Regions from separate parts of the Mesorhizobium sp. P2_D5 genome, predicted to be linked through region 2. Evidence: predicted binding sites of a transcription regulator. Region 2 holds the regulator's gene; each other region holds the start of a gene.
What was found. The regulator PhoB, encoded in region 2, activates phosphate uptake and scavenging genes when phosphate is short. The targets are predictions, from matches to a motif close to TGTCATNNANCTGTCAT.
Positions count from the first base shown of each region.

Region 1: the regulator PhoB is predicted to act here: its motif matches at 1,567-1,583, upstream of phnC (phosphonate ABC transporter ATP-binding protein).
Region 3: the regulator PhoB is predicted to act here: its motif matches at 2,462-2,478, upstream of olsB (l-ornithine N(alpha)-acyltransferase).

Region 1 is NZ_JBFUEE010000006.1:35,905-39,924, reverse strand. It holds gene phnL (phosphonate C-P lyase system protein PhnL) at 1-113, shown strand, start outside; gene AC1DYW_RS24085 (DapH/DapD/GlmU-related protein) at 110-727, shown strand; gene AC1DYW_RS24080 (DUF1868 domain-containing protein) at 808-1,518, shown strand; gene phnC (phosphonate ABC transporter ATP-binding protein) at 1,653-2,501, shown strand; gene phnD (phosphonate ABC transporter substrate-binding protein) at 2,603-3,511, shown strand; gene phnE (phosphonate ABC transporter, permease protein PhnE) at 3,567-4,020, shown strand, end outside.
Region 2 is NZ_JBFUEE010000005.1:404,074-408,093, forward strand. It holds gene pstA (phosphate ABC transporter permease PstA) at 1-25, shown strand, start outside; gene pstB (phosphate ABC transporter ATP-binding protein PstB) at 22-828, shown strand; gene phoU (phosphate signaling complex protein PhoU) at 854-1,561, shown strand; gene phoB (phosphate regulon transcriptional regulator PhoB) at 1,581-2,270, shown strand; gene AC1DYW_RS23350 (ROK family protein) at 2,425-3,672, opposite strand.
Region 3 is NZ_JBFUEE010000006.1:107,399-111,418, reverse strand. It holds gene AC1DYW_RS24405 (ATP-binding protein) at 52-2,334, shown strand; gene olsB (l-ornithine N(alpha)-acyltransferase) at 2,541-3,416, shown strand; gene AC1DYW_RS24395 (trimeric intracellular cation channel family protein) at 3,503-4,020, opposite strand, start outside.

The DNA of each region.
Region 1 (4,020 bases), on a different contig from region 2:
AGGCCGCGGGCGTCGCCCTGCTCGGCATCTTCCACGACCACGACGTGCGCGAGGCGGTCGCCGACCGCATTATCGACGTCACCGCTTTCGCACCCGGAAAAATCGCCGCATGACGAAAAAACTGTCAGAGACGCCGCTGATCCACCCGACGGCGGACGTACAGAACTCGACGCTTGGCCGCTGGACCGAGATCGCCGACCGAAGCCGCGTTTCCGAGAGCATCCTCGGCGACTATTCCTACATGATGCAGGACTGCGCCGTCTGGTGCGCGACGATCGGCAAGTTTTCCAACATTGCAGCCAGCGTGCGCATCAACGCCACCAACCACCCGACATGGCGGCCGACGCTGCACCATTTCACCTATCGCGCCTCGGACTATTGGGACGACGCCGAGCACGAGAGCGAGTTCTTCGCCCAGCGCCGCGCCAAGCGCGTCACCATCGGCCACGACACCTGGCTCGGCCACGGCTCGACCATCCTGCCCGGCGTCACCGTCGGCGATGGCGCCGCGGTCGGTGCCGGTGCGGTCGTCTCGAAGAATGTCGCGCCCTACACCATCGTCGGCGGCGTACCGGCCAGACCGATCCGTGAGCGCTTCGACCGCCGCACCGCCGAACGCTACCAGGCGCTCGCCTGGTGGGACTGGGACCATGCCAAGCTGCGGACAGCACTGGATGATTTCCGGGAACTGTCGGCCGACGCCTTTCTGGAAAAATATGGCGGATAGGTCATCACATCATTGTCATGGCCTGTTTCATATCCCTGACACATCGCCGGGGCACGACGCCATCTGCCCTGGAGATCGCAATGCTTGTTTCTGTCAGACCCTCGCTCGCCGGATTCTTTGCCGGCTCCAATCCGAAGCCACCGGTTCATCTCGGCACGCGCTACGACACGTCGGGCAATTTCCTGATCGAGCCCGGCAACACGGTCGTCAGCCATCTCGTCAGCGGTTCGCCCTCCGAGGCCGTGGTGCTTGCGGTGCGCGACCGGATGCTGGCGATGCCCGATGCCGACCGGCTGGCCTTCACCCCCGTCTCCAGCCTACACATGACGCTGTTCCAGGGCATCATCGAATATCGCCGCCGCTTGCCCTACTGGCCGCATGACGTGCCGCTCGACACCAGCATCGACGCGATGACCCGTCTCTATCTGGAACGCCTGAAGGGCTTCAAGGGCTTCGGCCCGTTCAATATCACGGTGGTCGAAATTGTACCGACCGGCCTCACCGTCGCCGGCGCGACCGACGAGGACGTTCGCATCATGCGCGCATGGCGCGACGCCTTGGCGATGCCGTTCGGCTACCGGCATCCCGACCATGACAGCTACGTCTTCCACATCACCTTCGCCTATCCGGTCCAGCGTCTTGCGGATGACAGGGCGGCCGCATGGCAGCAACTGTTCGATGAGTGCCTCGCGCTTTTCGCGCAGCAGGCTCCGGCGATCGAGATCAAGGCGCCGGCCTTCTGCAGCTTCAGGGACATGGAGCATTTCGAGGAGTTGCAGGTGCTCGGCTGATCGACACCACCAGGCGCCTGACGCCGCGCCTGTGGGCAGTAACAAAACTGACATCAATCCGACACCGCAGGTTCATGGCGCTGCGCTAGCGAAGTTCTTAACAGACCTTCAACGCGACTGGACTGGAAACGACCATGTCAGCCACGCTCGAAATCCGCGGCGTCACCCGACGATTTGGCAAGAACACTGCCGTCAGCGATATCAACGTCTCGATCCCGCAGGGTCAGATGGTTGGCATCATAGGCCGTTCGGGTGCTGGCAAATCAACCCTTCTTCGCATGATCAATCGTCTCATCGATCCCAGCCAGGGATCGATTTTTTTTGACGGCGCCGAGGTTTCCCAGCTGCGCGGTTCGCCGCTCCGGCGCTGGCAGCGCGACTGCGCCATGATCTTCCAGCAATTCAACCTGGTGCCGCGCCTCGACGTGCTGACCAATGTGCTGCTCGGCAAGCTGAACCACCGTTCGACCATGTCAAACCTGCTCGGCATGTTTTCCCGCGCCGAGTGCGCCGAGGCGGTCGCCGCGCTCGAGCGGCTCGACATTGCCCGCACCGCAATGCAGCCTGCCGGTACTTTGTCGGGTGGCCAGCAGCAGCGCGTCGCCATTGCCCGCGCCATGATGCAGCAGCCCAAGGTGATCCTCGCCGACGAGCCGATCGCTTCGCTCGACCCACTCAACGCCAAGGTGGTGATGGATTCGCTGCAGGACATCAATCTGCGCGAAGGCATCACCGTCGTCACCAATCTGCACACGCTGGACACTGCCCGCGCCTACTGCAACCGCATCATCGGCATGGCCGCCGGCAAGGTCGTCTTCGACGGCCCGCCGGAAGAGCTCAACCGCGAGGCCGTCCGCCTCGTCTATGGCGCCGACAGCAATGGCGGCGAAATCTCCGAGGCCATCACCTCGACCAGCATCGCCTACAAGCAAAAGATCACTGCATCCGCCGGACCGCTCGAGCCCGCATTCCCGGGATATTGAGTCAAGAAAGAGCGACCTGGATCGCCAGCCCGCGTCAAGGGCACCTGTCAGAATAACCAACGCTACCGGCGCGGGGCCGGAACCCACAGGAGAGATATCCAATGTTCAGGAAGATGGTTTTCAGCGCCGTTTCGGTGCTCGCCATGGCAACCAGCATGGCCCACGCCGCCGATATGAAGGAATTCCGCGTCGGCATCCTCGGCGGCGAGAACGAAACCGACCGGCTGCGCAACTACCAGTGCCTGGCCGACCATCTGAAGGCCGAATTCGGTTTCGAGAAGGTCTCGCTGTTCCCCGCCGCCGACTATGACGGCGTCATCCAGGGCCTGCTCGGCGGCACCCTCGACTTCGCCGAACTCGGCGCTTCCGGCTATGCCAGCATCGCCCTCAAGGACCCGAAGGCGGTAACCCCGATCCTCACCACCCAGCAGACTGACGGCGCCACCGGCTACTATTCGATCGGCCTGGCGCTCAAGTCTTCCGGCATCACCGACATCAAGTCGGCCAAGGGCAAGAAGCTTGGCTACGCCGATCCGGATTCGACCTCCGGCTATCTGATCCCGCTGACCCAGATCCCGAAGGACACTGGCGCTTCGAACGAAACCTTCTTCGCTTCGACCCAGTTCAATGGCGGTCACGAGAACAACGTCCTGGCCGTGCGTGACGGCAAGGTCGACGTCGCGGTGGACGATTCCTCGGGCATCGGCGATTTCAAGAACGGCTACACCTCTGGCACCTTCCACAAGGAAGTCGCCAAGGGCGCCGTCGACCCTAACGACTTCGTCGAAGTCTGGCGCTCGGGCCTGATCCCGAACGGCCCGCTGGTCGTGCGCACCGCGCTCGGCGACGACATGACCGCCAAGCTGACTGCCTTCTTCACGGCCCTGCCGGCCAAGGACAAGGCTTGCTTCGAGGGCGTCGAAGGCGGCGATTTCACCGGCTACGTTCCGGTGAAGGCGGACTTCTACAACGTCATCGTCGAAGCCCGTAAGGCGGCCATCGGCGGCTAACGGCAAAAATCAGAAGGGCGGTGTTGAAAGCACCGCCCTTTCTGTTTGTCCGATCATGACCCTTTCCGTGACAGCCCCCTCCGCCGCCACCCATCAGATGGCCGATGCCTGGCGACGCCAGATATCGCTGCGCCGGCTCTATACGGTGCTTGGCGTCGGTTTACTGCTTGCCGCGATGTTTGCGAGCATGTGGTTCGCCGACGAAGCCAATGCTGGGCACTTCTTCGACCGGCTGCCGCACATCCTGGACTTCCTGAGCTGGCTGATTCCCAAGGATTGGAACGACGTCTGGCGGGCGCTGTTCGACATTGCCTCGCCGCATGACACCGGCACCCAGGAATTCAACTTTCCGCTTGGCCGCGTCTATGTCTGGGGCGGCTTTTACATCCCTGAATATTTCGAGCTCATGCTGACCACGGTGAACGTGGCCCTCGTCTCGACCTTTATCGGCTTCATCTTCGCCGTGCCGTTTTCCTTCATCGCCGCGCGCAATCTGACGCCGCATCCGG
Region 2 (4,020 bases):
GACCGGACGCAGAGAGGACAAATGAGCCAGATGTTGTCTCCAGACATGACGATCGCCGCCGAGGCAATTGCCGGCAAGGCCAAGATCGAGGTCAAGAACCTCAACTTCTACTACGGCCAGAGCAAGGCGCTGAAGGACATCACGCTGTCGCTGCCCGAGCGCAGCGTCACCGCCTTCATCGGACCTTCGGGCTGCGGGAAGTCGACGCTGCTGCGCGTCTTCAACCGCATCTACGAGCTCTATCCCAAGCAGACCGCCGAGGGCCAGGTGCTGCTCGACGGCCAGAACGTTCTCGACCGCTCGCAGGACCTCAATCTGCTGCGGACCAAGATCGGCATGGTATTCCAGAAGCCGACGCCGTTCCCGATGTCGATCTATGAAAACATCGCCTTCGGCGTCAGGCTCTACGAGAAGATCAGCAAGTCCGAGATGGACGGCCGTGTCGAGCAGGCGCTGAAGCGCGCCGCACTGTGGACTGAGGTCAAGGACAAGCTCAACGCCAGCGGCCTCAGCCTCTCCGGCGGCCAGCAGCAGCGACTCTGCATCGCCCGCACCGTGGCGGTGAAGCCGGAAGTCATCCTGCTCGACGAGCCGGCCTCGGCGCTTGACCCGCTGTCGACCGCCAAGATCGAAGAGCTGATCGACGAGTTGCAAGCCGACTACACGATCGTCATCGTCACCCACAACATGCAGCAGGCGGCGCGCGTGTCGAAGCAGACCGCCTTCATGTATCTGGGCGAACTGGTCGAGTTCGACCGCACCGAGAAGATCTTCACGTCGCCCCGCGAGAAGCGCACGCAGGACTACATCACCGGCCGCTTCGGCTGAGCTCAGGCATACGAGGACTAAGATCATGGGCGAACACACAGTCGCTTCTTTCGACGAGGATCTCGGACAGATCAGCAGGCTGATCCGCGACATGGGCGACCTCGCCGGCTCGATGGTCGGCGGCGCCACCAAGGCGCTGTTGAATTCCGACAACGCCCTGGCGCAGCGTGTCGTCTCCGACGATGCGATCATGGACGCGCGCCAGCGCGAGCTCGACGACCGCGCCATCACACTGATCGCCAAGCGTCAGCCGATGGCCGACGATCTGCGTCATGTCGTCGGTTCGATCCGCATGGCCGGCGACCTCGAGCGCATTGGCGACCTTGCCAAGAACATCGCCAAGCGCGTCGGCACCGTCGGCCTCAGCGTCACCCCGCGCGACCTGTCGCACTCCATCGACGCAATGGCGCAGCTGGTGCTGATCCAGGTGCAGGGCGTCATCGAGGAATATACGGCGCGCGACGCCGCGGCGCTGGCGAAGCTGCGCGCCGACGACGAGCGCATCGACGTCAAGTACACCTCGGTGTTCCGCGAACTCCTGACCTATATGATGGAAGACCCGCGCAACATCACCGCCTGCACGCATCTTTTGTTCTGCGCCAAGAACCTCGAACGCATCGGCGATCACGTCACCAACATTGCGGAAAATGCGTATTATGTTTTGACCGGTACGCAGCTGCCCGCCAATCGTCCGAAGCAGGACGAGACGGCGATGTCCGCGCCGGCGGCATGACGGCAGGGGTGACCAGTCGATGATCGCGCCACGCATCATGGTGGTGGAGGACGAGGAGCCGCTTGGCGTGCTCCTGCGCTACAATCTCGAGTCCGAGGGATACCAGGTCGAGGTGGTGACGCGCGGCGACGAAGCCGAAATCCGCCTCCAGGAAAACGTGCCTGACCTGCTGGTGCTCGACTGGATGGTGCCAGCAGTGTCCGGCATCGAACTCTGTCGCCGGCTAAGAATGCGGCCCGAGACCGAGCGGCTGCCGATCATCATGCTGACCGCGCGTGGCGAGGAAAGCGATCGTGTGCGCGGCCTCTCGACCGGCGCCGACGATTATCTGGTCAAGCCGTTCTCGACGCCGGAGTTCATGGCCAGGGTCAAGGCGCTGCTGCGCCGCGCCAAGCCGGAAGTGCTGTCCAGCGTGCTCAAGGTCGGCGACATCGTGCTCGATCGTGAATCGCACAGGGTCTATCGCAAGAAGAGCGAGATTCGGCTCGGACCGACCGAATTCCGCCTGCTCGAATTCATGATGCGCCATCCCGGCCGTGTGTTCTCGCGCAGCCAACTGCTCGACAATGTCTGGGGCGAGACGATCTACATCGACGAACGCACGGTCGACGTGCATGTCGGCCGGCTGCGCAAGGCGGTCAACAATGGCCGCATGCCCGATGTCATCCGCACCATCCGCGGGGCGGGCTACGCAATCCGGGAAGATTAGGGATATGCTGATATTCAGGTGATGCCGGCCTGCGAACGGCAGTTTCCTGCGCTTCCGGTACTCACGGATCCAAATGTCCGCTCCGCTCCGGTTCTTGGAACCCGCCATTCTCGACTCGGCCTAACCTGAATCTCAAAACATCCAGGCGCGCCATTCACGCGACGTTCTTGCCGCCGAGGCCGGACCTCGCCTGCGTGCCGGGCGCGAAAATCTCCTGGTCGACAAAGGTCAATGCCCGCGTGGCGCAGCCTTCGCGGATCAGTGGAAGTTCGTTCGGTTCGGTGTCGAAAGAAATCGATTGCGAATGCTGCCCGCCGGCGGTCTGCGCAATCGCCTCGCGCAATGCCGGCTCGATCAGGTCAAAGGCGGCGGCGCTGACGCCGACCATGGCGACGGGCGCCGGGTCGATCAGCGCGAACAGGCTGCCGAGACCGTAGCCGAGTGCCTCGCCGGCTTTGCGATAGGCCTCGCGCTCGGGTCCATCCCTCTCGCGGGCCGCGGTCGCCAGCGCGCGCATGTCAGCGTCACTGACATCGGCGACCGGTTCCGCGTCCTCACTCATCTGCCTTGCGTTGCGCCAGATGGCGTAGTTGCCGGCATAGGCCTCGACGCAGCCGCGCCGCCCGCAGCGGCACAGCGCGCCGTGTGGCCGATGGATCATATGGCCGAACTCGCCGCCCGAGGAATGAGTGCCGGTGAACAGCTCGCCCTTCAGCACCAGACCCATGCCGATGCCGTGCGACAACAGGATGGCGATGAAGTCGTCGCGGTAGCGATCAGGGTCGCGCCAGCGCAACGCTATCGCCATCATATTGCAGTCGTTCTCCATGGTGGCAGGGATGCCGAACTCGTCCTCGAGTATGTCGGCGAAGGCGATATCGGTGTGCGGCGTGATCGGCGACCACAGCATGGCGCGGGCACGTGTGTCGGTGATGCCCTGGATCGCCAGCGCGATGCGGGCGACACTGCGGACGTCGAGGTCGGGGTCTTCGAGACGACGCCGTACGATGGCAACGCATTCACCGACCAGCGCGTCGCGCGACATGGTCAGCGTGTCCAGCCGGCGCTGTTCCTCGGCGATCACCTGGCCGGCATAGTCGATGACGGCGACCGAGAGGAAGTTCAGTGACAGCACCACGGTCATCACCGCCGCCGCTTCCGGATTGAGGCCGAGGCCGACCTGCGGCCGGCCGCGTTTGAGCGAGCCGGCCTCGCTCGGCTTGCTCTCAGTCAGGATGCCTTCGCCGATGAGGTCGGAGGAGATCGCCGATATGGTCGAATGGCTGAGGCCCGTGGTCGCGGCGATCTCGGTGCGGGACGGCTGTCCGGCGCGGCGCACGGCCGCAATCACCATCGCCCGGTTGCGGCGGCGCAGATCGTCGTGGCGGATTCCGACCGACATGCTTTTTCACATCCTCCCGGTCGCTGTAGCCTTTCGTGCCTCCCGAAGGCCATCAGCGAAGCCTGAAAGCGCGACGCGCTTCAGGCACTTGTTTCTGCGCGTGTCGTTGCCCCAAAACCGCTGCGCACTTTTGGGGCGACATGCGCCAAGCCAAATTCTGGCAGAACCCCACCATCATGTCATTATTTATTCCGGAGCTCGAAAAAAACTCGAAGAGACGTCAAAATCCATCAGAATCGATGTTGACAGCGTTCGGGCGTTGGATCACTATTTTTTCGAGGCTCGAAAAAATAGAGCCTCTGTGCCGGCCTACGGGTCAGTTTGGTCGCGCCATACGCGGCGCAGGGA
Region 3 (4,020 bases), on a different contig from region 2:
TCGAACGATCCGCCGCAATTTTCCATAATCTCTATCTGGCAAGGGTTTCGCATGATCGCGGAATCCGGCAGCCAACAGGTGGACACGGGCGAAGACGTCGATGCGGCGCCGACGTCGACGCGGCGCTTCGTCGCCGCGCCGCCGCTGGTGCCCGAGCCCGAACCCGCCGGGCGCGAAGGCCTTCCGTTGCTGGCCTTCGCCGCCATCGTCGTGTTGGCAGGCCTTGCGCATCTGACCGGAGCACCGATCTTTATCAGCGTCGCATTGCTGGCAGTCGGCCTAGCCGGCGTTGCCCTGCATCTGCGCGTCAGGCGGAGCGAACAGCGCACGGCGGTCCTGCTCGACGAGACCACCGCCCGCAGCCGCGCCGAGATCGAGACGCTGGCCGACCGCATGTGGGAAATGCAGGAGAGCGAGGAGCGCTTTCGCGGCCTGATCGACGCACTTGGCGACCTCGTCATTCATCGCGACCGCGATGGCTACATCGTCTATGCCAACAAGATCTTCGCCGACCTCGTCCAAAGCGATCAACGCGACCTCGCCGGCAAGACCCTGGCGGAACTCGGCATCGATGTCGGCATCGTTCCCGATGCTGCCTTTTCCGATCATGAATGCCTGAGTTCCACCGATGTCTCCATCCGCACGCCGAGCGGTCCGCGCTGGTTTTCGTGGATCGAACTGTCGGTGCGCGACAAGGACAGCGGCGCCGTTTCGCATCGCGCCATCGCGCGCGACATCACCGCCCGCAAACGCGCCGAATCCTCGCTGATCACCGCTCGCGAGCGGGCCGAATACGCCAGCCAGGCCAAATCGCGCTTCCTCGCCACGGTCAGCCATGAAATTCGCACGCCGATGAACGGCATCATGGGCATGGCCAGGTTGCTGGCCGACACCAGGCTGTCGCCGGAACAGCAGACCTATGTCGGCGCCGTCTCGACCTCGGCCAGCGCATTGCTCGCCCTGATCGAGGATCTGCTCGATTACTCCAAGATCGAGGCGGGGCGCTTCGACCCGGAGCCGCAGCCGATGTCGGTGCGCGAGATCGCCGACAACATCGTCGAATTGCTGGCTGCCCGCGCCTTCACCAAGGATATCGGGCTGGGCTGCCATGTCGAACCCGACGTGCCGCAATTGATCACCGCCGATCCGGGCAAGGTCAGGCAGGTGCTGCTCAACCTCATCGGCAATGCCATCAAGTTCACCGACACCGGCGGTGTATTGGTGAGCATCGCACGCGCGCGCACCGAAACCACCGACCGCATCTGCTTCACCATCGCCGACACCGGTCCAGGTCTGCACGAAGACGACCTGGAGCGCATTTTCGAAGAGTTCGAGCAGGCCGACGGCACGTCGACGCGCAAGCATGGCGGGGCCGGCCTCGGCCTCGCCATCTCCAAACGCTTGGTGGCCGCCATGGGCGGCACGATTTCAGTATCGAGCCGGCTCGGTCAGGGATCCGAGTTTGTCTTCGAAATCCCGGCAATATCGGCCACCGAAGCGCCGCAGGGCTGGCAGAACGCGCTCTCGGGCAAGCGCGCGGTGATCCTGTCGAAAAATGCCGTCGAGGCCGATGCCATCGCCCGCACGATCCGCGCCAATGGCGGCGCGGTCGATGTCGCCACGACCGTCGCGCAGGCCGCGCCCTTCGCCGACGGCTGCGATATGCTCCTGGTCGACGCGGCGATGGAAGCAAGCGATGGAAGGCTGCTCAAGCGCCTGCGCCAGAGCGGTTTCGCCGACTGCGAGGCCATCACGCTGATCGCGCCGACCGACCGCGGCATGCTTGGCGAGTTCCGCGCCAGCGGCTACGCGACCTTCCTTGCCAGGCCGGTGCGTGGCGGAACGCTTCTGCGTGTGCTGTTGAGCAGCAATGCTCCCGCCCTCGCCCCGCCGCAGCCGGAAAACCGTCACGCGCCCGCGCTGCGTGCCGCAGGCAATCGCCAACGGGGCCTGTCGGTGCTGATCGCCGAGGACAATGACATCAACGCCATGCTTGCCCGCGCCACGCTGCTGAAGGCCGGGCATCGCGTCAAGGTGGTTGGCAACGGCAAGGCCGCCGTCGAGGCTGTCACCGGCGCCGGGCACAACCATCGCTTCGACGTGGTTCTGATGGACCTTCACATGCCGGTCATGGACGGGCTGGACGCGATTGCCGCCATCCGCCGCTACGAGGAGGAAACCGCCGTGCCGCCGGTGCCGATCATGGTGCTGTCGGCTGATAGCCAGGAAAAGACCCGCCATGCGGTGCTTGCCCATGGCGCCAGCGGCTTCGTTACCAAGCCACTCGACCCTGACGCTCTGGTCAATGCCGTCGAGGGACAGGTCGCGGCCTAGGGGCATGATCGCGAGCCGAAGGTCAGGAACTTCGACAGCCCATCCACCCCGCCCGCAGGCGTAACGTAGCCGGTTGACCGTATTCGCCAGCCGACGAAGTATTGCCCACGACGTCGTATCACGGTACTGTCACAATCCTGTTGCACCTACACCGTATCCCCGTGCCAAGAGGGATGGCTCGAAGGAGAATCCTCGTGCATACAGTTATGCCGGAATGTGACACTCGGCCGAACGCCAGCAGCGCCTTGCTTGCCGGACGTAACGTCGATTCCGTCATAAAGGGCGCAGCACTCGGCCGTATCGGTAATCTCGAAGTGCGGCTCGCCCGCAACGAGGCCGAGATCGCGGCCGCGCAGGAAGTCCGCTACCGGGTGTTCTACGATGAACTCGGCGCCAGGAAGGATTTGTTCCAGGCGCCGGATCGCCGTGACGCCGACCGGTTCGATCCGCTCTGCGACCATCTGCTCGTCTTCGATACTTCGCTTTCCGGCCCCGAACATCGCCGCATCGTCGGCACCTATCGCCTGCTGCGGCAAGAAATCGCGGCCGCCGCTGGAGGCTTCTATTCCGAAGGTGAATTCGAGCTGACCAAGCTTATCGCCCGTCACCCCGGTCAGCGTTTTCTCGAGCTCGGCCGCTCCTGCGTTTTGCCTGAATATCGTTCGAAGCGCACCATCGAGGCGCTGTGGCAAGGTATCTGGGCCTATATCAACCACTACGAAATCGGTGTGATGACCGGTTGCGCGTCCTTCCACGGCACTGTGCCGGCGGCGCATGCCGAGGCGCTTACCTATCTCGCCCACCACTGCCGGACGAATTCGGCCTGGGACGTGCGCGCGGTGTCCGGGCGCTACTGTTCGATGGATCTGATGCCGATCGAGGCGGTCAATGCCAAGGCGGCGATCGCGGCGATGCCGCCGCTGGTCAAGGGCTATCTGCGCGTCGGCGCCCGCATCGGCGATGGCTGCGTCATCGACCGCGAATTCTCAACGGTCGACGTGTTCGTCGTGATGCCGGTCAAGGAAATCGGCGCCCGCTACGTCAACTACTATGGCGGGGAAGCCCAGCGCTTCGCTGCGTGAACAGCCGAATAGCGAATAGGACGTCGTGGCCGGAGTTGCGCGGCAACAACCGCTATTCGCTACTCCCTATTCGCTATTCCCTCTTTTCACGGAATATCTTCCGGTCGCCGGCCGGGCCGGCTCTTGTAGGGCGGAAACGCCCAGCCGAAGCGAAGCGCGCCGCCGCGCACGGCGAACGCCGCGGCGAAGCCGGCCCATCCTGAGACAATCTGCGGTAAGCCAGCCACATCGCCTGCTGTAAAGATGGCAGCGCCGACGAGCGCGGCCGTGACATAGATTTCGGGCTTCAGCAGCACCGAAGGCTCCCCGGCCAGAAGATCACGCAGGATACCGCCGAATGTAGCGGTAAGCATGCCGGTGATCACCGACACCGCCGGCGAGCCGGTGATGGCGAGCCCCTTGGCCGCGCCCATCACGGAAAACGCGGCAAGGCCGATTGCGTCGAGCCAGAGCAGCAGCTTGTAACGGGATTCGACACGGTGTGCGGTGAAGAACACCACCACCGCCACCACCGCGCAGATCAGCAGGTAGTCCCGGTTTCCCACCCAGAACACCGGCACGTTGAGGATCAGGTCGCGAAACGTGCCGCCGCCGATGCCGGTGA